Regions from separate parts of the Acetobacter sp. DmW_136 genome, predicted to be linked through region 1. Evidence: predicted binding sites of a transcription regulator. Region 1 holds the regulator's gene; each other region holds the start of a gene.
What was found. The regulator LexA, encoded in region 1, represses DNA repair genes until DNA is damaged. The targets are predictions, from matches to a motif close to TGTTCTANNTANGTTC.

Region 1 (8,059 bases):
ACATTGGCGGTATGGGCCTGTTTGTAGGGCAGGTGCGTGGTGGAGATGGCTTGCTGAGCCTGACACTGGAACATTATCCGGGCATGACTGAAACCATTCTCAACCAACTTGCGCAGGAGGCCATGCAGCGCTTTAGCCTGCTTGGGTGCACCCTTATACACAGGGTTGGCCGGTTAGAAGTGGGCGAACCCATTGTGCTGGTTGGGGCGGCTGCGGCCCATCGGGGTGCTGCGCTTTCGGCCACATCGTTCTTGATTGATCGGCTTAAAACCGGCGCGCCGTTTTGGAAAAAAGAAGAATTTGCCAATGGCCATACCGCATGGGTGGATGCGCGGGAAGAAGATGAACATGCTGCGGCGGCATGGACGCGCACAGCACCTTCATCTTCCTGACCTTACGGTTTTTCAGGATAATACTTTATAAATAGCATTGGTAAGTTTGCGTAAATCCTGTTTTTCAATGGTAAAAGCAGGTGTTAGGTAAACAATATTGCGGAAAGGGCGTATCCACACGCCTTCAGCAATAAAACGTTGGCGCAATGCATCCGGGTTGCTAATTTTTTCTAGTTCTACAACACCAATAGCCCCAAGTGTGCGCACATCCTTTACGCCGGGTAGCGTGCGGCAGGGTTCTAGCGCCTCAGTGAGAAACGCGTTGATAGCTTGGACTTGCTGAAGGCGTGGCGCGGTTTCAAAAAGATCAAGCGAGGCATTGGCACAGGCGCAAGCCAGTGGGTTGGCCATAAAGGTGGGGCCGTGCATTAACGCATGTTCGGGGTTATCAGAAAGGAAAGCCTCAAACACATGTTGGCGTGCTACTGTGGCGGCAAGGGCCATGGTGCCCCCGGTAAGCGCTTTTGAGAGCGTAATAATATCGGGCACAATACCAGCCTGTTCGCAGGCAAACATGGTGCCTGTTCGGCCAAAGCCGGTGAAGATTTCATCTAAAATCAGCAGAACATCATGGTCATCCGCAGCTTTGCGTAAGGTGCGCAATGTTTGTGGAGAATGAAACAACATACCGCCAGCACCTTGCACCAAAGGCTCGGTGATAATGGCGGCCAGTTCGTGCGCATGTTTTGCCAAAAGATTCAGAAAAACGGCCGTGCTGGCCGCATCTACTGGCAGTGGGGAGATGACGTGCTCCATCAGGGCAGAGCCATAGAGATGGTGCATGCCCTCTTCCGGATCGCAAACAGACATGGTGGCCAGTGTGTCTCCATGATAGCCGCCACGGAACGCCAGCATTTTGGTGCGTTTGGTTTGCCCTTTGTTCAAACGGTACTGAATAGCCATTTTCATGGCGACTTCTACAGAAACCGAACCTGAATCCGTAAAGAACACCCGCTCTAGGTCTCCCGGTAGCATGGCGCATAATCTGCTCGCCAAGCGTAAGGCAGGTTCATGCACCATGCCGCCAAACATTACATGAGGCATGGTTCCCATTTGCCGGCAGACGGCTTGGTGAATATGCGGGTGATTATAGCCGTGGCAGGCTGTCCACCATGCCGCCACGCCATCCACCAGTTCCCGACCATCTGTCAGGGTAATGCGCGTGTTATACGTGCTTGCGACGGCAAGAGGCGCAGGGGCTGTTTTCATCTGGCTATAAGGCAGCCAGATATGGGGCAGGCTCTGCGTGTACCATTCCGGCATGGAATATAAAGATGAGCCGGAAGCTTCTGTCATGGAATGTTTCCCCATAGATGATTGACCCGCCCTTCAGGCTGCGGCACCACATGTTACATGACGCGGTTTGATAATCTTTTCCAGAAGGGGCTGGCGGATCTGTCTGCTCAGGGGCGTTTGCGCACCTGTCAGCAATGGCAATATGCGGGTGGTGCGCTGCTCAAACGTTCAGATGGCGTTGTGGTCATAGATTTTTCGTCCAACGATTATCTGGGCCTGCGCATGCACCCTTTGTTGCGTGAGCGCGCATCCGCTTGGGCACAGGCAGAAGGCAGCGGCAGTGGTGCTTCCCGGTTGGTAACGGGCACATCCTCCCAGGCTTGTGCGCTGGAAAAGCGCGTGGCGCGGCTAAAGCATATGCAGGCGGCACGTTTGTTTTCTTCTGGCTGGCAGGCCAATGCCTCTCTGGTGCCAGCTTTGGCGCGGCTTTCTGCGCAGGTATGTGGTGCTCCTGCCGTTATTCTGGCGGATAAGCTTATTCATGCCAGCCTGTATCATGGTTGTGCAGCAGCAGGTGTCCGCCCGATTCGGTTCCGCCATAATGATGTGGCGCACCTTGAAAGCCAACTTCAGAAAATCGAAGGGGCAGGCCTACGCATTGTGCTGACAGAAAGCGTGTTCAGCATGGATGGTGATGTGGCGGATATTGCCGCGTTGCATGAGGTGGCCCAAAGATACGATGCGCTACTGTGCGTAGATGAAGCCCACGCAACTGGCATACTGGGGCCAGAAGGTGCCGGGCTGGCAAACGGGCTGGCAGATGTGGTGGTTGGCACATTTAGCAAGGCCTTAGGCAGTATGGGCGCGTTTATTGCAGCATCTGAGGGCCTATGCAGATGGTTGGATAACGCGGCTTCCGGTTTTATTTATTCCACCGCGCCATCTCCTTTGGTGTTGGGGGCCGTTGATGCAGCGCTTGATCTGCTGCCGCAAATGGATACCCAACGCGCCCATGTGGGTGCACTTGCCGCCAGCTTTCGCCAGAAAATGCACGATGCGGGGCAGGATACCGGGCCATCAAGCACCCAGATTGTGCCCATTCTGGTAGGGCAGGAGGCACAAGCACGCACTCTGGCCCAGAAAATGGCAGAGGCGGGTTTTCTTGCTGTGGCTATTCGCCCGCCTACTGTGCCACCGGGGGGCTGCCGTTTGCGGGTGGTTTTTCATGCCAACCATACATGGGCGCAAATGGAGGCTTTGGCTGATACGTTTATCCGCGCCAGCAAAGGTATGGCGTAATGGCGCGGCTTTTACCCGTGTTTGTGCATGGCTGGGGGTTTGGGCCGGAATTCTGGCAACCTGTGCTTATGCAACTGAATTGGCCAGATGCCGTAACGCTGGATCTGGGTTTTTTGAAACCACAAACCACTGGCGCAGAAAAAACGGTTACGTTGGATGATCTGCGCCAAAGCCAGCCCCCCATATTGGGAATTGGCCATTCCCTTGGGTTCATGTGGCTGATGTTGCAACGCAGGCAGGGCGTTTGGCCAGCCGAAAGCAGGTTTGCAGGTATCAACACGTTTGCCTGTTTTGCCAGCCGAGAAGATTTTCCTGAAGGTGTGGCACCGCGTATTGTGCAACGCATGATACGTGGCTTGGGGCGCGAACCTGCTGCTGTGGTGAATGACTTTCGCCAGCGTTGTGGGGCATCCTCCGTTTTGGCGGCACGCTGCCAGCCAGAAGCACTGGCATATGGGTTGGATATTCTGCGCACGGAAGATGTACGGGCAGATTTACCATTAGGCCCATTAGATGTGTTGGCGGGGCGGCAGGATGAAATTGCTTCCCCCAGTATGACCGAGGCTTCTTTTCGGGCTTTGGCCCATATAAAATGGGTAGAAAATGGTGGCCATTTGCTTCCTCAAACGCACCCGGTTGAGTGTGCTCGGTTTTTGGAAATGCTGCGCAACAGGATGGAACAACAACCATGAAAACACCCACCCGTGCCGCGCGTATTTGTAAAAGTTTTGATGCTGCGGAAAAGTATGATCAAGCTGCCACGGTTCAGCGTGTGGCGGCGCGTGAACTGTTCCAGCGCATACAAACCAGTATGGCGGGCAAAAGTCCCCTGCGTATTTTGGAAATTGGCTGTGGCACAGGATTGCTGACAGAGCATCTGCATGCTTGCTGGCCAGAAGCAGAAATTCTGGCAACAGATTTTGCCCCGAATATGCTGGCGCGGGCTAAAATGCGGCTAGGAGAAGCTGTTTCCTACCATCAGATGGACGCAGCCGCACCGGATGTTTCTGGCCCGTTTGATGTGATTTGTGGCAACCTGATTATGCAATGGCTGCCTGAACCAGCAAAGGTTTTGCGCAACCTTGCAGGGCTTTTGGCTCCGGATGGTGTGTTTGCGGTTTCAACATTATTGGACGGTACATTTGCTGAATGGCAGCAGGCTTGCCAGCAGGAAGGGCGGCAGGCGGCAACCCCGGTTTATCCAGAATTGGCCGATGCACAAAGTTGGCGACCGGCCGCGTTTTCTGGCGGTTGGGCTGAACAGGATATTGTGCAGGCTTTTGCAGATGGGATGGATTTTGTAAGGCATCTGAAAGCAACAGGTGCATCTACCCCACGTGAAGGGGCCGTACCATTATCCGCAGTTCAGTTGCGCCGTGTTGCCTTGCGGTTTCAGCAGGCAGGGTGCGCCGTTACGTGGCGGGTTGGGTATGCCTGTTTTCGCAAACCGCCACGTAAGGGTGTGTTTGTAACGGGCACGGATACGGGCATAGGCAAAACCCTTGTGTCTGCTTGTTTGGTGCGGCGCTGGCAGGGTGCTTATTGGAAGCCCCTGCAAAGCGGTTTGGCGGATGAAGAAGGGGATACCCCTACGGTTAAGCATCTGGCGGGGGATGCGCCTTGTTTCAAACCCGCAGGGGCTTTTCTTGCATCACTTTCCCCCGATGCTGCTGCACGTGCGGAAGGCGTGCAGATTGATCCAGCCCAACTGGTGCTGCCCCAAGGTGAAGCAGACAAACCATTGGTTGTAGAAGGCGCAGGTGGCCTGATGGTGCCTGCAACGCCAGAGCTGATGATGATTGATCTGGCACAGCGTTGGGGCTTGCCCGTCGTGCTAGTAGCGCGTAGCGGGCTAGGCACTCTCAATCATACTTTGTTGAGTTTGGAAGCCTTACGCACACGGCAGATTGCCGTGGCCGGTGTAGTGTTAAGCGGTCCGCTTAATGCAGAAAACCGTGAGACCATAGAGCAAAAAGGCAAGGTACGTATTTTGGCAGAAGTACCATTTTGTGCGGAAATTACGCCTGCTGTGGTTTCCGAACTGGCAAAGCTTTTTCCGCAATGGGATGATATCTGCTCGGAATAGAAAAACAGATGCCTACGGGGGAAGTTTTTTACCACGCAGGCACTTTGCTTAATACTGCCTGATCAGCCCAGCCAAGCAGCCCTGAATACGCAGTTTTTCAGCCGGAACAATACGGGTTTCGTAACTGGAATTGGCAGGTTCCAGCGCAATCATGTTGCCCTTGCGGCGCAGACGTTTGAGCGTCACTTCATGCTCATCAATCAACGCCACCACAATCTGCCCGTTTTCAGCTTGATCCGTGCGGCGGATAATCACGTTGTCACCATCCAGAATGCCAGCATCCACCATGGAATCTCCAGCTACTTCCAACGCGTAATAATCTCCCGTACCCAGCATTTCTGTTGGAACAGTGAGAACGTGGGAGGTATCTGGCACGGCTTCTATGGGCAGGCCTGCTGCAATGCGCCCATAAAGCGGAATTCTTACGGTTTCAGCCTTAGGCCGGGTAAAGCTGGCACGCACCACATTGGGTGGCAATTCTTGCATTTCTGGCAGTTGAATAACTTCCAAAGCCCGTGCCCGATGGTGGTGACGGCGCAAAAAACCGCGTTCTTCCAGCCCGGAAATCAGCCGATGAATACCAGATTTGGAGCGCAGGCCCATGGCTTCACGCATTTCATCAAAGGAAGGCGAAAAACCTGTCTGTTTGAGGTGCGAATCAATAAAAAGCAGAAGTTTGTGCTGTTTGCGCGTTAGCATATCGCACCTCAAAAGCGGCTGTCGTAATGAAAATAAAATCTTGGCCTTGTTCTATATAAGTTCTCTTTTTATGTCAAGGGAGAGATCAGGGTAGGCGGATAATCTGGCAGGGCATGCCTGCTTTTTGTGCTGGCGCAAAGGGAGCACGAATGACCAGAGCCTGGCTTTGCCTGAGAATATTCAGCTGGGCTGAATCCTGCCGGGAAAAAGGTGTGGCCACAGGTACAGCGCCTTGTGGGGAGGGCGCAAGTGTTGCGCGTAAAAAATCCTGCCTGGTATCGTTTTCTTTTACATCACAGCCCAGAATGGCGGGTTCTGTTTGCAGTTCGGTGCCAACGGGTAGGCCCATAAGGGCGTGCAGGGCAGGGGTTACAAACACGATGGAACACACCATGGCAGCCACTGGGTTACCGGGCAGACCAATAACGGGTGTGTTGCCGAGTTGGCCAAACATCAACGGTTTGCCCGGGCGCATGGCAATTTTCCAGAAATCCTGCTGCAACCCAATTTCAGCCAGCGCAGGGCGGACAAGATCGTAATCTCCCACGCTTGCACCACCAATGCTTACCAGCATGTCCAGCGTGGCCGCTTGGCGGAACTGGGTTGTCAGGCTTTCCATGTTGTCTCGTGCAATGGGGAGCATAATTGTTTCTGCGCCCTGTTGTTGCAGAAGCGCTGCTACCATGAAGGAGGCGGAATTAAAAATGCCATCCGCAGGGGCTGGGTCTCCGGGCAGGATAATTTCATCACCCGTGGCCAAAATACCCACGCGCGGGCGGCGTGAAACCGTAAGCCAGACATGTCCACCCGCAGCCGCCAGCCCGATATCACGCGGGCCGAGTCTGCGCCCTGCTGGCAATAACGTATCATTTTTCTGAAAATCCTGCCCCTGCTGGCGAATATACTGCCCTTGGCGCGCCGGAGCAGCCAGCTTGGCGTGGTCACCTTCACGCTGCACGTTTTCTTGAATGATAACGGTATCTGCGCCAGCGGGAATTTGCGCGCCGGTAAATAAGCGCACACATTCTCCTTTCTGCACGGTAACGGCGGATGGGTGGCCAGCGGGCACTTCGTCCACAATGCGCAAAACTGCGCCTTCCAGCGCATCTTCCGCTTTGGCTGCGTATCCATCCATTGCGGAAACAGAAACCGGTGGGTTGGCAGTGCGGGCATGCACCGGCTGGGCCAGCACCCGGCCACAGGCGTGTGAAAGCGGCACAATTTCCTGCCCGCATGTTTTTAGGTTTTCAAGAATTCGGGCGCGCGCAACAGCCACATCCAGCATAAAAATTCCTCCTTTTTGGGCCTGTTGCACCGCTTTGATGCAAGAATACTTGACCTTTTGCACTTGTATGCGCATTTTGCCGGCACTTGAACACCGTCGGTGCCGTTTATGCGGCTCCGTACATCATGCTCTGCTGAGGAAGTCATGGCCAAGACCAACGTTATCAAGATCCGTCTCGTCTCCACGGCGGACACCGGTTACTTCTACGTGACCAAGAAAAATGCTCGTGCACACACCGGCAAAATGGAACTCAAGAAGTACGATCCGGTTGCGCGTAAGCACGTCGTGTTCCGCGAAGCTAAAATCAAATAATCTGCGTTCTTCGGAATGTGGATACGAAAAACGGCGCCCGAGAGCGCCGTTTTTTTATGCCTGATTGTGCCAGAAAAATGCGATATCCAGCATAGATCTTAGGGGAAGACGCTTAAAACAGCGGGTCTCGCCTATCGTAAGGCACAACAATATCATTACGATCTGCCATGTTCAGCATGGCGCGGGCGCGTTCATCCAGAATATCTGTATCCAGAGATTGCTCACGCAAGCCATTTACGCGGCGGTGCCATGCTGCTTGCTCAGCAATAGCATCCTGTTTGGATTGCTTGGCTTGTTCCAGCAGACCTAATTGCTGCTTATAGGCCTGAATACCATGATCGCCCTGCGTTGCGTTCCAGCCAAAATAGCCCGCAATGCCAAGAAAAACCAAAGGGGGCACAACCGCCCGCACTGTGCGACGAATGAAACGACCGATCTGCACTCTGGCGCTGCCTTTTTTCTGGTTCTGTGCAGCTTAGCCTGCACCTCTGGGTCTTCCTTTCTGTCTAAACCATGAAGTGTGGCAGCGCCAAGGCATGAGGGCATGAAAAAAGCCACCTCCGGGTGGGGAGGCAGCTTTTTTGCAATCTGTTGCGCCAAAAGCGCTGTAGCTTATGCGTTTTTCAAAATGGTGCGGCCTGCATAGCGTGCAGCAGTTGCCAGTTCCTGCTCAATACGAATGAGCTGGTTGTATTTGGCTGTCCGATCAGAACGGGAAAGAGAGCCGGTTTTGATCTGTCCGCAATTTGT
Region 2 (8,059 bases), on a different contig from region 1:
AACGGTTAAAACACACTATTAAATGCCACCTGTGGTGAAACCGAAAACCCGGTATTGTGGCCTGCAAAATAGGTTGAAACCCCCGCAATAACCCCAAAACGAGGGGACCAGTTGTATTCAACAGCAGGGGCTATCAGCCAGTCTCCTGAAGAGCTGTTAATGCGGTCTATCCGTTCTATTTTGCCGCTTGTTGGGGTACGGCCTTTAATGTGAGACCCATCTGCCCAATCTCGCGCCAGATCCATGGCCAAAACCCATTTCTGGTTTATGCCAAATTCCAGAGAAAACCCGCTTTCTCCGTACATGCCGGGTTGCGCTGTGCCGCGGAAGCCAACTTCTGTGCCGTAACTGCTTACGTTATGCAGATGGGCGGTTGTAAGCGCACGGCGGAAGGTTCCCCACATACGCAGGCGCAGTTCATGCTGGCCTGGCAGTGTGTAAGTGGATTGCTCCGTAAAGGCTAAGCGGAATGTATAAACGCCAGATCCAACACCATCTTCTGCTCGGCCCAGCCTCTGATAATTACCTGTGGGAAAACCAACCCCAGCAAATACACTCAGAGCCGGAATATAGCGTGCAGGATCTGCATCCAGATAACGCCACATTAAATCAACTGGCAGATCTCCGAATTTGAGCCCGCTACTTGTACCAGATTTCTTCTTCCACAAATAACTGATCGTGGGAGTAACCTGAATACTGATGGAATCCGTAATGGAGTATTTGTAGAGCGTAAAATTGGAAACAGATTGCTGGCGTGGATGCAGCGGATGGCTGTTGCCGTTTGCATCCAGATATCCCACAGGCAGATTATAGCTGACGTAAGGTTCCCACGCGAACACACCTGCCTTGGAAAGCGCGCCAGAAGGCGAAACGAGAGATCCTGTATACCATTGCGGGCGGGCCTCCCCCGGAGCTTGAGATCCCGCCGCCGCACTATTGCCTGTATCTGCAGCATGTGCTGCGGAAAGGCCGACAGAAAGCAGCAATGTGCCTACCAAAGAGCGACAAACAACAGGGCAACACTTAACGCCTGCTCGTACCTGGAGGGAGGAAAATACACTGGCTGCCTGAATCATGATCTGTCTGACCCTTCATGGGGAACCAAAAAATCTTCCGTCAACACAACGGAAGGAACGGTTTGTGGCACGGCGTTATGTTGCGGAACGGAGCGAATGCGGCGCCAGCCCCATGCCAGGGCCAAAGCCAGCAGGGGAATGGCGCATATTGTTGCCGTTCCGGTTGGGTAATCAAACGCCATCAGCCCAACGATGCCAATAAAGAAGGCGAGAGCCAGCCACGAGGTAAATGGCGCGCCCGGCATCGGAAAAGAGGTAGGGGCAATTTCTCCACGGCGAATTTTTTTGCGCAGTTGAATCTGGCACAGCACAATAAAACACCACGTGCTGAGAATACCCAGAGAGGCCAGACTGAGCATGATTTCAAAAATCTGGCTGGGGATGAAGTAATTCAGCACCACGCCCACAAGATAAATGGCCACAGTAGAAAGAATGGCTGCAGAAGGTACAGCCTGTTTGTTCATGCGGGCCAAATAACGCGGGGCTGCGCCATCTAGCGCCAGTGCACGTAGCACGCGCCCGGTAGAATAGAGGCCAGAGTTTAAGCTGGAGAGCGCTGCGGTCAGCACCACAACGTTCATCACACTGTCTATGCCCGGTACGCCCAACTTGGAAAGGAAGGTGACAAAAGGGCTAACTCCTGCCTGATACGTGTTCCACGGCAGCAGCAGCACAAGCAGCGTAATGGTGCCCACGTAAAAAATGGCAATACGCCAGATAACGTTGTTAATGGCCTGCGGTAAAACGGATTTAACATCCTCGCATTCCCCCGCAGCCGTGCCAATCAGCTCAATACTGGCATAGGCAAATACAACACCTTGCACCAATACCAGTGCAGGTAAAAAGCCGTGCGGGAACAAGCCGCCGTTTTCGGTAATCAGATGCAGCCCGGTTGCGTGCCCATCTACGGGGTAGCGCAAGGCCAGAATAACCAGCGCGATGACCAGGAATCCGCCTAAGGCCATCACTTTAACCAAGGAAAGCCAGAATTCCAGCTCACCAAACCATTTTACGCCGGTTAGGTTCATGCCGGTTATCAGCACAAGGGCCAGCAGGGCAAAAAGCCATTGTGGTACACTGGAAAAAACAGGCCAAAAACGCATGTAAAGCGCCACGGCTGTAATATCCACAATGCCTGTTACAGCCCAGTTAAAAAAGGCCATGGTGCCTGCAATATAAGAGGCTTTGGGGCCTAAAAACTCCTGTGTGTAGGAAACAAAGCTGCCACTGGTGGGGCGGTACATTACAAGCTCACCTAATGCACGCAGCATCAGAAAAGCAAAAACACCACACACCAGATAAACCAAGGCAAGAGATGGGCCAACGGCTTGAAGGCGAGATCCAGCCCCCAAAAACAGCCCTGTGCCAATAGCCCCACCCAGAGAGATCATTTGGATCTGACGCTTACCCAAACCACGGTGGTATCCATCTTCAGTGCGTGCGCCTGCATTGGCAAGTGTATGCCCATCTGAGGTGGGGGAAGCCGTCATCTCGTTAACCTTGATTACAAAATTATGTCAAAACCGATTGGTATCGGGTGCATTGGATTTTGCAGGTTGTAAAGATGGAACCGTTAAATAATCGCAATTAAATATGAATAGTGTATAAGAATGAAGCTGAAACGTATAAGGAATATACAGAATTTATATAAATATCAGGAAAGAATAAACGCAAATATTTTGTTTTGATATTGAAATAATATAGGCATAAGTGCTGTTGTTTGGGATAAAAATGTTATTTATTTATTATCTACGAAAGTAAAGAAAGTTGCGTTGTGGCTTCTTGATCTTGCGGGCTTAAAAGAGTGGAAAGTGTAATACCTAAAAGTCTTACTGGGGCACGTACAGGCAGCAATGGCGCAAGTAACCGGCACGCCATCTCGGCTAGAATTTCTTGATCTTGCACCGGATCGGCCAAAGAGAGGCTGCGCGTGCATTGGTTGAAGTCTGTATAGCGCAGTTTCAGGGTGATCGTACGGCCTGTCAGGTTACGTTTTTGGCAGCCCGCCCACACTTTTGCGGCCAGTTCATGCAGAGCCGCGTGTAATTCGGCTGAGGTGCGCAAATCCTGCGCGAACGTTATTTCCTTGCCGAGTGATTTGCGCGGCCTGTTTGGTTCTACTGGCCGATCATCTTTGCCACGGGCGATGCCATAATAAAAAGCAGCCGCCTTACCAAAATGCTGGCGTAAAATATCTAATGAAAAACGACGTAAATCTGCACCTGTATGAATGCCGAGTGTATGCATTCGCTGGGCCGTAGCTGGCCCCACGCCATGAAAAGCGTTTACGGGCAGATTGGCTACAAATGCTTCCCCACGGTTGGGCGGAATAACAAATTGACCATTGGGTTTGCGGTAATCTGAGGCCAGCTTGGCCAGAAACTTATTGTAAGACACACCTGCCGAGGCCGTAAGCCCTGTTTCATACAAAATGGCCGCGCGTATTTCTTCTGCAATTGCTGTGGCAGAGGGGCGGAGAAGCAGCGGATTTGTTACATCCAAATAGGCTTCATCTAACGAAAGAGGCTGAATAAGGGGGGTATAACGCGCAAAAATGGCGTGAATTTGGGCAGAAACTGCACGATAAACATCAAAACGTGGCGGCACAAAAATCAGGTGCGGGCATTTGCGCTGTGCCTGCACCGAAGGCATGGCCGAACGCACGCCAAATTTTCGGGCTTCATAACTGGCGGCGGCAACCACACCGCGTTCCTGGCATCGGCCTACCGCTACAGGTTGGCCTTTAAGCGCTGGATTGTCTCGTTGCTCAACAGATGCATAAAAAGCATCCATATCAATATGGATAATGCGGCGTACAACGGCTGTCATCACCTGTGTATGGTAGCAGAAGGCAGCGCAAAAGGGAACAAAAAGAAAACAAATCTAGCTTAAAATTCTGCGTGTCGGGTTTGCAAACCAGAAAATCAGGATCTTTTTAACCAAAGCAGAAGGTCTCAATTTTAAAATGAAAGGGGAAAGCGCTTCCTGATATTGGAGCCACGCCTCCCCGTAGAAAAATTATGATGTTGTTTAAGATACCGGAAACCCTTGTGAATACTGGTATTTTGAGGTGGCACGATCCTGCCAATGCGCCACAATTTGCTTGGGCTGCATATCCAGATCATGCCAGCGTGCAAGGGAAAGTGCCGCTGTGGCTGGGTAGGCCCCATAAGCAGATGGACGTTCCGATGCCTTGGTAGGGACAACACGGCTAGAACTATGAGAGAGCCAGTATCCTGCCCCAGCAAGACAGGCTCCTAGCGTTGTAATGGCAGAAGCAAGGCGTGTACGCAGGCCAGCAAATGGCACAAGCGGTTTAAGCAGGTCTTCCATATCTGCATTGCGTTCATTCTGTGCGGCTTCTGTTGCCAACAAAAGGCGATACTCTGTGCTGGTAACAGAAAGAGCGCAGCCTACCCGAATATCCAGTGCAGGCATTTCCAGTGCGGCCATATCTGTCAGGGCATCATGAAAGGTTTGTGCAACCGCCAAAAATTCCCGCCTAAAGCAGGGAAGAAACAGGCCGCCCGATGGCCCGGCTGTGGGCGTGTGCGGGTTTGTTTGTATTCCTGCAAGGCGGCGAATGGTCCAAAGTGTCAGCCGTTCGCTGCAGGCAAGATCCGTCAGATAAACAGGTGAACGTGTCATGGCGCATTCCTAAAGGCAGATGCCTTCATCCTTTGTGTGGCATGTGTGCGATAACTCTCTTTAGATGAGAATAATTCTCATTATCAAGATAAAAATGCATCAACTTTTCTCACGCTTCTGTGGTGGCTCTGTTTTTTCTGCTTTTCTTGAGGCTGGGCATGAGGCAGTACACAAGGCATGTCTGTGCTTGCCTCACTCTCTCTCCCATTCCTGCGCCGGTTAGATCCGGAACAGGCCCATGAACTGGCCTTGGATGCCCTAACACTGGGTGTATCCGTGCCCATAAAACGGCCCAAGGATGATCCTGCCCTAGCTACACGTGTGCTGGGTATGCGGTTTTCCAACCCCATTGGCATTGCTGCCGGGTTTGATAAGAACGCCCGTGTTCTGCGCCCTCTGGCACAGTTGGGATTCGGGTTTGTAGAAGCAGGAACTGTTACGCCACGCCCGCAGGCGGGTAACCCCAAGCCTCGGCTTTTCCGCCTTACGGAAGATCGGGCGGTTATTAACCGTATGGGCTTTAATAATCAGGGTATTGATATGTTTGCCGTGCGTCTGGCGCGTCTGTCCCGCCCGTTGCCATCTGGCCGTGGCGGTGGGGCCGGGGTGCCTGTAGGTGCCAATATCGGTATTAACAAAACCGGTGCAGACCCGGAGCGCGATTACCCAGAACTGGTGGCGCGCGTTAAGCCCTACGTTAATTACATTGTGCTAAATGTCTCTTCTCCTAATACGCCGGGCCTGCGTGGCTTGCAGGATGCTGCCCGCCTGCGTGGGATTCTGGATGCCATTTCGGCCCGTCATGCAGAACGGCCACCGCTGTTGATTAAGCTGGCGCCGGATCTGGAAGATGATGCCATTGGCCCCATTGTAGAAGCCGCCGTAGCCGGTGGTGCGCAGGGGCTGATTGTCACTAACACCACACTGGCGCGCCCCGATTCTCTGCAAAGTTCGTATCGCACAGAAGCTGGGGGGCTTTCTGGCCGTCCGCTTAAACCGCGTGCTACGGAAATGCTGCGTTTGGTTGCGCAGGCTGCGGCAGGCCGTCTGGCACTGATAGCTTGTGGCGGTATTGAAAGCGGAGAAGACATTCTTACCCGAATCCGCCTTGGGGCTGATCTGGTGCAGGTTTACACAGCGTTTGCTTATGAAGGCCCCGCACTAGTAGAGCGGCTGAAGCGTGAGATGCAGCATATCATGCGTGCGCAGGGCATTGAAACGTTGGATGATATTCGGGGCAAAGATTTATGATAGCGCAGCAAACTGTAGAAGATATGCAGCAGATTACAGGCCTTGCCGCGCTGGCAGACCAGTACGATGGCTACATTATAGATCTATGGGGCACAGTGCATGATGGTGTGCAACCATATCCCGGTGCCGTAGAGTGTTTGCAGGCCCTGCGTGCATCAGGCAAAAAAATTGTCATGCTTTCCAATGCGCCGCGTCCGGCAGATGTCGTATGTGCGCAGCTTGAAGCCTTTGGTATTTCGCATGAACTGCATGACGGAGTGATGACAAGTGGTGAAGAAACGCGCCGTTTGTTAAAAGCCCGGACAGACCCGTGGTTTGCCAATTTGGGGCAGAAAGTGCTGCATATTGGCGGCACACATGATCTGGGTCTGTACAACGGGCTGGACGTGCAACGCGTAGCACAGCCTGCGGATGCCGATTTTATTATGAACACCGGGCCAGATGCCGAGCGCGGCGTGGGATCACTGGATCCATATCTGCCAGAACTGCGTGCTTGTCTGGAACGTGGCCTGCCAATGGTGTGCGCCAACCCGGATATGGTGGTGGTAAAAGGTGGCAAGCGGCAGATTTGTGCTGGGGCTCTGGCAGCATTTTACGCGGAACAAGGTGGCAAGGTTAGCTGGATAGGTAAACCATACCCCCGTGTGTACGAGCCTGTTTTTGAGATGCTGAATGTGCCACGCCCGCGTATTCTGGCCATTGGTGATGCACTGGCTACCGATATGCGTGGTGCTTCTGCTGTGGGCGTTGCCGGGCTGTGGATTTTGGGGGGCATCCATCAGGAAATGATCGGGGATGACATCCAGTTGGCAAAAGAAGAAGCCAAGGCCGTAGGTTTGGCCCCGGTTGCGGCTATTAAAAGATTGGTGTGGTGAGTGCGCCACCAACCTCACCCGCAGTAGGGTGTGGCGCTGCTATTGTAAATAATGCAGGCCATATTTTGCTGCTGCGTCGCCTCAAGCAGCCAGAAGCAGGTTGCTGGGGGTTGCCGGGTGGCAAGGTAGATCCGTTTGAAACCGTACCGGCTGCCGTTATCCGCGAAGTGCTGGAAGAAATCGGCTTAAACGTGCAGTTAGGTGCGTTGCTTTGCGTGGTGGATCAAATTGATCCAGCAGCAGGCACGCATTGGGTTGCCCCCGTTTACAGGGTGCAGCAGTACACGGGGCAGCCCCATATCTGCGAGCCACATAAACATAATGGGCTGGAATGGTTTGCTCTGGATGCGTTGCCGCAGCCCCTTACGATTGCAACGCAGCAAGCAGTGGCCGTCTTGAAGCATCAGGACGCGTAAAGCCGTGCTGGAAACACGTAGCCTGATTTAGAAATCAGGCAGTGTCTGGGCCAGCAAGCCTCCTTGGCGGAGGGGAGCCACACGGCGGGCAAGGCCCGTGGCATCTTCTGTTTCCACCATAATCCCGCATATTGTGGCTTCGCCTTCTGCGGGTTGTAGGCGTTCACCCGGCATTTTGCGTACAAAACGGGTAACCGCGGGTTCCTTGGTCATGCCAATAACGCTGTCGTAATCTCCGCACATCCCAGCATCTGTCTGAAACGCCGTGCCAGCGGCCAGAATCCTATGGTCTGCTGTGGGGGTATGTGTGTGCGTACCCACAACCAAAGATACACGGCCATCCAGCATATGACCCATTGCCCATTTTTCGCTCGTGGCTTCTGCATGCACATCCACAATGGCCGCTTGTATGGTGGCGCCAAGGCGATGCTTGTTGAGCAGTTCATTCATGCACCGGAAGGGATCATCCAGCGGGTCCATGAACAGGCGGCCCATCACGTTAACCACAAGAGCTTTGCGGCCATCTGCCAGTTCTACCACCACACTGCCTTGGCCGGGTGTACCGGGGGGATAGTTGAGCGGGCGCACAATGCGAGGTTCGGAGGTAATATGCCCGATCAGATCACGCCGATCCCACGCATGGTTGCCAAGGGTAAGCACATCTACGCCGCCTTGCAGCAAGGATGTGGCAATGGCGGGGGAAAGGCCAAAGCCGTGGCTGGCGTTTTCGGCATTGACCACAACCAGATCCAGCGCCAATTTTTCACGCAAGGCAGGCAGGCGGCTTAAAACG
Region 3 (8,059 bases), on a different contig from region 1:
CGCTCACTCGATATTCAGCCAACCCTCACCGACCGTCCCGGTCTGCCGTTCACGCTTCTGCTGGGGCGCGACCTGATACTCAAACCTTATGTTGCGAAAGGAGAACATCGCAATGGATAAGCTTCGTATCACCGCAATTCCCGACAGTCGTCCTGTCCGGATGACGATTGCCTTTCCCGCGGACATTCATCGTGACCTTCTTCTGTATGCCCGTTTTCTCGCGGAGGAGAATGGCGACGACACCAATGTCGGCAAGAACCCGGCCCGTCTGGTTCCAATTATGGTGGCCCGGTTCATCGAACGTGATCGTGTGTTCCTCAAGAAACGGAAGGAGGAAGGCGAAAAACCCTGAAAGTGAATAGCCAATAAACGGACCGTTCTGTATTGTTGCTCGGAGATGCTACGTGGCATGTTTGCCTCATTCAGTTCCGACATGACGGATCACGACGATGGATAACACGGCGACCGCATTTCACGAGGGCGAACGGCGTGCGCAGGCACTGGCTGGCGTGGCCGCACCTTCGAGCACTTTCATTCGCTCCTTCATGACAGAGCAGCATCGCACGTTCTTTGCATCGCTGCCTTATGTCGTGCTGGGTGCCCTTTCTCCCGACGGCTGGCCGGTTGCAACGCTTGCTACCGGCGTGCCCGGCTTTCTCTCAAGTCCTGACGAGATAACACTTCATCTCGCCTGGCATCCCCTATCAGGAGATCCTGTGGCTGAAGCGCTGGCGCCGGAACGCCCGATCGCGATCCTCGGGATCGAGTTTGCGACACGCCGACGCAACCGCGCCAACGGCACCGTTCTGGCGAACGACGCGGACGGCATCCGGATGCGCGTTCTGCAGAGTTTCGGAAACTGTCCAAAATATATCCGCCCACGTGAGCCACGATCGCTGCTTCGATTACCCGGTGCCGTGGAGAGATATCCGGCACCAGACGCTGAGGCGCGCGACGTCATCATGACCGCCAGCACATTCTTCATCGCCTCCTGCGCATCGTCTGTCGTCCACGGCGGCATGGATGTCTCGCATCGCGGCGGACCATCAGGTTTTGTGCAGCTCAACGGTGATGTCCTGACTGTTCCGGATTACCCAGGTAATCGTTATTTCAACACGTTTGGAAACTTTCTGGAAAATCCTCGGGCTGGTCTTCTCTTCATCAATTTCGACAACGGTGATCTTCTGCATCTGACGGGTGAGGCGTCTGTTTCGTGGAGCGGTGCAGGGCGTTCGTTTGATGTGCGTATTCGAGAGGTGATCCGACGCAGGAAGGCTCTGTCGCTCGGTTGGGTGGAGGGACCTGATATTGGGATCGTATCGTCGAGCCACGACGTATGACCGCAAACCGCATTCGTACTCCACGCATCGTAGAGCGTGTTATGGCGTATGCGTCACTTGGATTGCCACCGCTGTTCTGGGCCGGAAATTTTATCGTCAGCCGTGCGGTTCGCGATCTGACCGCACCCCTGACCCTGTTGACCGTCCGCTGGGTCGTTGCTTTTGTCTGCCTGTCGCCGTTTGCGCTCCCTATCATGCGCCGTGATGCTCCTCGTTATTGGCAGCATCGCTGGCTTATGCTCGGGACGGCGCTTACAGGGATCGTCGGCTTCAATGCCCTGATCTATGTTGGTGTACGAACGACCACGGCGAGCAACGCCCTTCTGATGAACGCGCTGATACCACTCATGATTGTTTTCTTCGGTGCGATCTTTTACCGGCAGCGACTTACACTCGCTCAGGGCGCTGGTCTGATACTTTCGTTGTTGGGCGTGTTCACGCTGGTTCTGCACGGCCAATGGTCACAATGGAGCGCCCTCGCGCTCGTGCCGGGAGATGCTGTTGTCCTTGCTGCGATGGCTTGCTTTGCGTTTTACACGCTCTGGATCCGTCGCCTGCCGGCAGACCTCGACCGGTTGGGTGTGCTGGGTGCTCATATCACGATCGGCGTCTGCCTCCTGTTGCCGCTCTGGTTCATCGCTCCGATAAGTGCGACATCTGCTCATTGGACGATTTCATTTGCCGCAGCTGCCTTATATGTGGGCATTTTTCCGTCCGTTCTGGCCTATTTACTCTACATGCGCGCTGTCAGATTTTTTGGTGCGGAACGTGCAGGCCTGAGCATTCATCTGATCCCGGCCTTTGGAGTCATACTCTCGACGTTGTTTCTTCACGAACGTCTGCATCTCTGGCACGCTACAGGCATTGTAGCGATTGCTTTGGGTCTGGTGTGTTCGTCTTTCCGGCAGGCCTCTGCACCGCCGACCAATGGCGGCGATGTCTCGCACGTTCGGGAAGTATGAGCCCAACGATATGGAGATCACCACACGATTAACTCTGATTGATGAGAGATCAGCATACTTGGGATTTTTGTTGCACTCGTCTTTTCTACTTATATCCGGGATGAAAAATGCAAGAAGTATGATCCCATTTTAGCTTCCATTTTCCACGAGGTAGGGTGGTTCACGACGGGCCAAACGCCCATCTGACAGAGGCCGTTGAAGCCCCAGCGCCTCCTCTGCTGGCGCATTCATCCACACATCCAGCTCATCCGGCTGCGTCAGAATCACCGGCATGGCTTTCGGATGGATGGCTCCAACTTCCCGGTTTGCCTCGGTGGTCAGAAATCCAAACAGGTCATCCGTTGTCTCTCCATCAGCCAGTTTCCGCACGGATGTCCATCGGCACCAGATACCGGCAAAGAAAGCCAGCGGCTCTCCGTCGCTGCGGGCAAACCACACAGGCTGTGATTTCCCATCAGGCAAACGCTCGGGTTCCGAGAACGCTGTCAGCGGAACCAAACAGCGGTGCTCCACCCCTTCCCAGCGCTTCCACCATGCAGATCCCGGATTGCGGATATTGGTCACACCGCGATCCACCTTATGGCCTTTCAGGTAACCGGGGGGAGTCGGCATACCCCAGCGGGCCATGAGCAGTTCACGACCGCCTTCCCCGTTCCTCACAATCGGCGCCATCGTATTCGGGTAGATCTCCGGCAGCGGCTGGAGATTGCCCGTGCGATCCTCAAGAACTTTCGCGATCTCGCGGATCGCCTGCGGGTTGGAAGTCATGGAATAGAGATTGCACATCCGCCTGCTCCCTTACGACCACATGCCGCGTAATCTGGCTGCCATATCGATCCGCACCGACTTCACCGCCTCCTGCCTTGCCTGCTCTTCCGGTTTCACGACAGGCCATGACACGGCTTCGAACAATGGCAGCATGTCCCGGTCGATGAAGCGTGTACGTGAAGCATAGACATGTCGGTCGCCCCGGCTGTGCTGGCCATGCACATAGAAACGCTGCGGCACCATGATATCGAGACTGTCTTTCGCCCTCGTCATGGCCACATAGAGCAGGCGGCGTTCCTCCTCGATATCGTCCTGCTCGCCCGTCGCCAGATCAGACGGAATGCAGCCATCGACTACGTTCATGAGGAACACATTCTTCCACTCCTGCCCCTTGGCGGAATGAATGGTCGAGAGGATCAGATAGTCTTCATCCAGCAACGGCACGCCAGCCTGATCGGACGTGGCATCCGGCGGGTCCAGCGTCAGTTCGGTCAGGAATTTCTCGCGTGACGGGTACCCTCCGGCAATCTGCTCAAGCTGCACCAGATCGGCCAGACGGGTGGAGGCGTCCTCGTGCAGCCGCTCCAGATGTGGCTCATACCAGTACCGCGCGGCTGCAATCTCGCCCGGCCAGCCGACCTGATGGCTGCCGAGAGCGGTCAGCATATTCACGAAACCCGCCCAGACCTCACCACTCCGCTGTGGCGCTTTGACATCCTTCAACGCCTCGAAGGGATGGGCATTCTCGCCCATCGTATCCAGCACGCGCCGGGCTGAACCCGGCCCCACGCCCGGCAGAAGCTGCAATACCCGAAAGCCCGCGATGCGGTCGCGTGGGTTCTGGGCAAAACGCAATAGCGCCAGCATATCTTTCACATGCGCACTGTCGAGAAACTTCAGGCCACCGAATTTCACGAACGGAATATTGCGCCGGGTCAGTTCCACCTCCAGCGTGCCGCTATGGTGCGAAGCCCGGAACAGCACAGCCTGCTGCTTCATTGGTGTTCCGGCCTCACGCTCTTCCAGCACTCGATCGGCAATGTAGTTGGCCTGCGCCGTGTCATCCCAGATAGTGACCAGTCGTGGCTTTTCCTCCGAAGCCCGCTCGGTCCACAGATCCTTGGTGAACCGCTCCGTCGCCTCGCCGATCACCGCATTGGCGGCATCCAGAATGGGTTTCGTGGAACGATAGTTCCTATCCAACGTCACGATGCGCGCCGGGGAATCGAAAGACACTGGAAAATCCAGAATGTTGCGCACGGTCGCCGCCCGGAAGGCATAGATGCTCTGCGCGTCATCACCCACCACCGTCAGGCCTCGGCCATCGGGCTTCATGCCCAGCAGCATCTCCGCCTGCAGCCGGTTGGTGTCCTGATACTCATCGACCAGCACATGATCCCATTTGCCGCCGATATCTGCGGCCAGAACCGGGTTGCTGACCATTTGCGCCCAGCACAGCAGCAGATCGTCATAATCCAGCACGCTCTGCTCCTGTTTCGCCGTGACATAACCGGCGAAAAGCTGTTTCAACTGGGCTTCCCAGCCCGCGCACCACGGATAGTGCTTCAGCAATACATCGGCGAGCGGCGCGCCTGAATTCACCACACGGGAATAGATGGCAAGGCACGTGCCCTTGCCGGGGAACCGCTTCTCGGTTTTGGAAAATTCCAGATCATGGCGGATCAGATTCATCAGGTCAGCGGAATCTTCGCGGTCATGGATCGAAAACGCCGGATCCATGCCGATCTGCTGGGCATACTCCCGCAGCAGCCGCGCACCGATGGAGTGGAACGTCCCAGACCAGGCCAGCGCGTCAGCGAGAGGTCCGGCCTTGTCGCCCAGCACGGTTTTGCAGATGCGTTCTACCCGCCGCGTCATCTCCACACTGGCGCGGCGCGAGAAGGTCAGCAACAGGATGCGGCGCGGATCAGCCCCTGAGGCGATCAGATGCGCGACCCGATGGGCCAGTGTGTTGGTCTTGCCCGAACCAGCCCCGGCGATGACCAGCAGCGGGGATGAATCCGCCCCGCCTGTCGAGACTCCGGTCCCGTGCGTGACAGCCTGTCGCTGGGCCTCATTCAGACGGGACAGATAATCATCGCTGCCCGAAGCAGGAGAAGGTTCTGGATTCAATTCCTTAGCGCACTTTCATCAACGATACTGATCGAACATCGCTAACCAGCATGCCGGATACAGAGCGAATTTGCATTGACTTGCGTAGCATGATTGGAACAAATCAGGAACATATAATCAGGAAATTTGCCTGCATAAGGGACGCCGAGCCGTGACATGACTGCTGAAACCCATAAAAAACCCGGTCTGGAGACGCTGCGGGCCGCGATCAGTCGTCTCGAAGGACAGACCAGTCGCAAGCGTGCCACACTGCCCTTTGGGTTAGCGGAGATCGACCGGAGACTTCCCGGTGGAGGGCTGACTCTCGGAGCCCTGCATGAGATCGCTGGAGGCGGCAACGACGCCCTCAACGCCGCTGCCGCCGCCCGTTTTGCTGCCGGTATCGCCGCACGTACACAAGGTCAGGTGTTATGGATTGTGACAGTTGCCGATCTGTTTACTCCCGCACTTCAGCAGGTTGGCCTTCCACCCTCGCGGGTGCTTTTTGTCGAGAGTGGCACCGATCGTGACGTGCTGGCCTGTTTCGAGGAAGGACTGCGTCATCCGGGCCTGGGCGCGGTGGTCGCCGAAGTCGGTCGCCTGACCATGACGGCTTCGCGCCGGTTGCAACTCGCGGCTGAAAGCGGTGGCGGCATCGGTCTCGCCCTCCGACGGTGGAGACGACAGAGGGATGCCGCTGATTTCGGGCAGCCGACGGCGAGCACCACACGCTGGCGGGTCTCGCTTCTGCCATCGGCGCCGCTGCCGGTTCAGGGGGTAGGGGAGAGCCGCTGGTTGCTGGAACTGATCCGGACACGATCCGGCGAAAGCGCCGACTTCGAGGTGGAGGTACGAAATGGACAGGCAGGATTGCGGATTGCCGGAAGTCCGGACAAAACAGCAGGAGCCGAGGCGAACCACGGTGATCTGGCTTCCGTTCTGGGCCACCGACCGGCTCCGCCGCGAGCAGGGCGACGCCGCGCCTCCGCCTGAACAGCCACTGGTCCTCGCGGGGCGCGAGGGCAGTCGTCGCGTCGTGCTGGCCGCCGACCGCGCTGCCCGTAAAAGCGGGGTGGTGATCGGAATGCCAGTTGCCAAAGCGCAGGCGCTGATTCCGGGCCTGGCGGTTCAGGACGGTCAGCCCGAAGCGGACCGTGCGGCGCTGGAACGGCTGGCGCTGTGGCTGCAGCAGCGGGTCAGTCCCATCGTGGCGGTCGATGCGTCCGGCAAGTCGGCGGACGGGCTGGTTCTCGACACCACCGGAGCCGATCATCTCCTGGGCGGTGAGGCCACAATGTTACGTGACATTGTTCGTCGCCTGAACGGATCCGGTATCACGGCGAGAGCCGCCGTCGCTGATACGCTCGGAGCAGCCTATGCTGTCACGCGCACCACGCCGGGCACGGCGATTGTCGTTCCACCCGGAGAGCACGTCGCTACTCTGGCGGATATGCCGATCGCTGCTCTCCGCCTCCCGACCAACGTCGTTGCCGGAATGGCCGACCTCGGCCTGACTCGGGTCCGCGATCTCGAGAACGCGCCTCGCGCCCCGCTGGTGCTGCGCTTCGGTCCGGAAATCACACGAAGGCTGGATCAGGCCTATGGCAGGGTGGAGGAACCCATCCTGCCGATCCGTCCGGTCGATCCCGTCGCGGTGTCGCGCAACTTCGCCGAGCCAATTGCCGCCGCCGAAACCATCGCGCGCTATATAGGCAAACTGGTGCCGCCGCTCTGCATCGGCCTCGAAGAACGCGGCCTCGGTGCACGGCGACTGGATCTCCTGCTGCATCGTGTCGACAACGCCGTGCAGGCGGTGCGTCTCGCGCTGGCTCGGCCCGTCCGCGATCCGAAGCATCTGCTGCGTCTTCTGTCTGACCAGATTGAGACCATCGAACCCGGGTTTGGCATCGAGCGTATGGAACTGATTGCCATGCTGGCCGAACCAGTGGAGCGGCGCCAGCAGGTCTCATCCCTGATTGAAGAACCGGAGGCCGATCTGTCCGGACTGGTCGATACACTGGCCAACCGGCTGGGCAGCGGGGCGCTTTACCGCGTTGTGCCAGTGGAAAGCGATGTTCCCGAGCGTTCAGTTCAGCGAGTACCGCCGCTTGCGCCAATTCAGGATACGACCTGGCCCGAAGGCTGGCCGCGACCGACCCGTCTGTTGCCGCGACCCGAGCCGATCGAGACCATGGCCATGCTACCCGACCATCCTCCGGTATTTTTCGTCTGGCGAGGCCTGCGCCACAAGGTGAAATGCGCAGACGGGCCGGAGAGAATATTCGGAGAATGGTGGAAAGGTGATGCGGAGCTGACCACGGCGCGGGATTATTTCCGCGTCGAGGATACGTCTGGCGAGCGATTCTGGCTGTTCCGCGCCGGTGACGGCGAACACGGCGAGACCGGATCGCAACGTTGGTTCCTGCATGGGCTCTTCGCATGAGCGCTTCGGCACCGCGCTACGCCGAACTTCAGGTCACGAGCTATTTCTCCTTTCTGCGCGGCGCGTCGTCGCCCGGTGAACTGTTCGGGCAGGCGAAGGCGCTCGGGATCACGGCCCTCGGTGTTACCGACAGGAACACGCTTGCCGGCATCGTTCAGGCGCATCTTGCCGCAAAGGAATTCGGGGTGCGCCTGGTTGTCGGCTGTCGCCTCGATTTGGAGGACGCGCCGCCCGTGCTGGTCTATCCGACCGACCGGGTCGCGTATGGCAAGCTGTGCCGCCTGCTGACGCTCGGCAAGGCCCGGGCGGGGAAGGGGAAGTGCCGCCTGCTCTGGCGTGATCTGGTGGAATGGGGCGAAGGACTGCTCGCCGTGCTGGTGCCGGATGTCGCCGACGAGGAGTGTGCGGCGCATCTGCGGCGGTTGCGGGAGGCG

Region 2: a site for LexA is predicted at 3,941-3,956, ahead of dinB (DNA polymerase IV). Genes of this name have one in related genera too.
Region 3: a site for LexA is predicted at 5,300-5,315, ahead of FKW31_RS06125 (ImuA family protein). Genes of this name have one in related genera too.

The regions. Positions count from the first base shown of each region.
Region 1 covers NZ_VHON01000005.1:27,173-35,231, forward strand. Annotated here, with positions in the region: gene FKW31_RS00835 (molybdenum cofactor biosynthesis protein MoaE) at 1-392, shown strand, start outside; gene FKW31_RS00840 (adenosylmethionine--8-amino-7-oxononanoate transaminase) at 405-1,703, opposite strand; gene FKW31_RS00845 (8-amino-7-oxononanoate synthase) at 1,746-2,927, shown strand; gene FKW31_RS00850 (alpha/beta fold hydrolase) at 2,927-3,619, shown strand; gene bioD (dethiobiotin synthase) at 3,616-5,013, shown strand; gene lexA (transcriptional repressor LexA) at 5,062-5,712, opposite strand; gene glp (gephyrin-like molybdotransferase Glp) at 5,798-7,072, opposite strand; gene rpmG (50S ribosomal protein L33) at 7,142-7,309, shown strand; gene FKW31_RS00875 (septum formation initiator family protein) at 7,422-7,751, opposite strand; gene eno (phosphopyruvate hydratase) at 7,922-8,059, opposite strand, start outside.
Region 2 covers NZ_VHON01000006.1:4,423-12,481, reverse strand. Annotated here, with positions in the region: gene FKW31_RS01960 (hypothetical protein) at 6-1,076, opposite strand; gene FKW31_RS01955 (amino acid permease) at 1,073-2,566, opposite strand; gene dinB (DNA polymerase IV) at 2,826-3,905, opposite strand; gene FKW31_RS01945 (hypothetical protein) at 4,107-4,724, opposite strand; gene FKW31_RS01940 (quinone-dependent dihydroorotate dehydrogenase) at 4,902-5,975, shown strand; gene FKW31_RS01935 (TIGR01459 family HAD-type hydrolase) at 5,972-6,850, shown strand; gene FKW31_RS01930 (NUDIX domain-containing protein) at 6,844-7,266, shown strand; gene FKW31_RS01925 (TIGR00282 family metallophosphoesterase) at 7,294-8,059, opposite strand, start outside.
Region 3 covers NZ_VHON01000014.1:17,294-25,352, forward strand. Annotated here, with positions in the region: gene FKW31_RS06095 (TrbI/VirB10 family protein) at 1-120, shown strand, start outside; gene FKW31_RS06100 (DUF2274 domain-containing protein) at 113-352, shown strand; gene FKW31_RS06105 (pyridoxamine 5'-phosphate oxidase family protein) at 450-1,340, shown strand; gene FKW31_RS06110 (DMT family transporter) at 1,337-2,302, shown strand; gene FKW31_RS06115 (SOS response-associated peptidase) at 2,432-3,088, opposite strand; gene FKW31_RS06120 (ATP-dependent helicase) at 3,101-5,203, opposite strand; gene FKW31_RS06125 (ImuA family protein) at 5,360-6,175, shown strand; gene FKW31_RS06130 (DNA polymerase Y family protein) at 6,183-7,625, shown strand; gene FKW31_RS06135 (error-prone DNA polymerase) at 7,622-8,059, shown strand, end outside.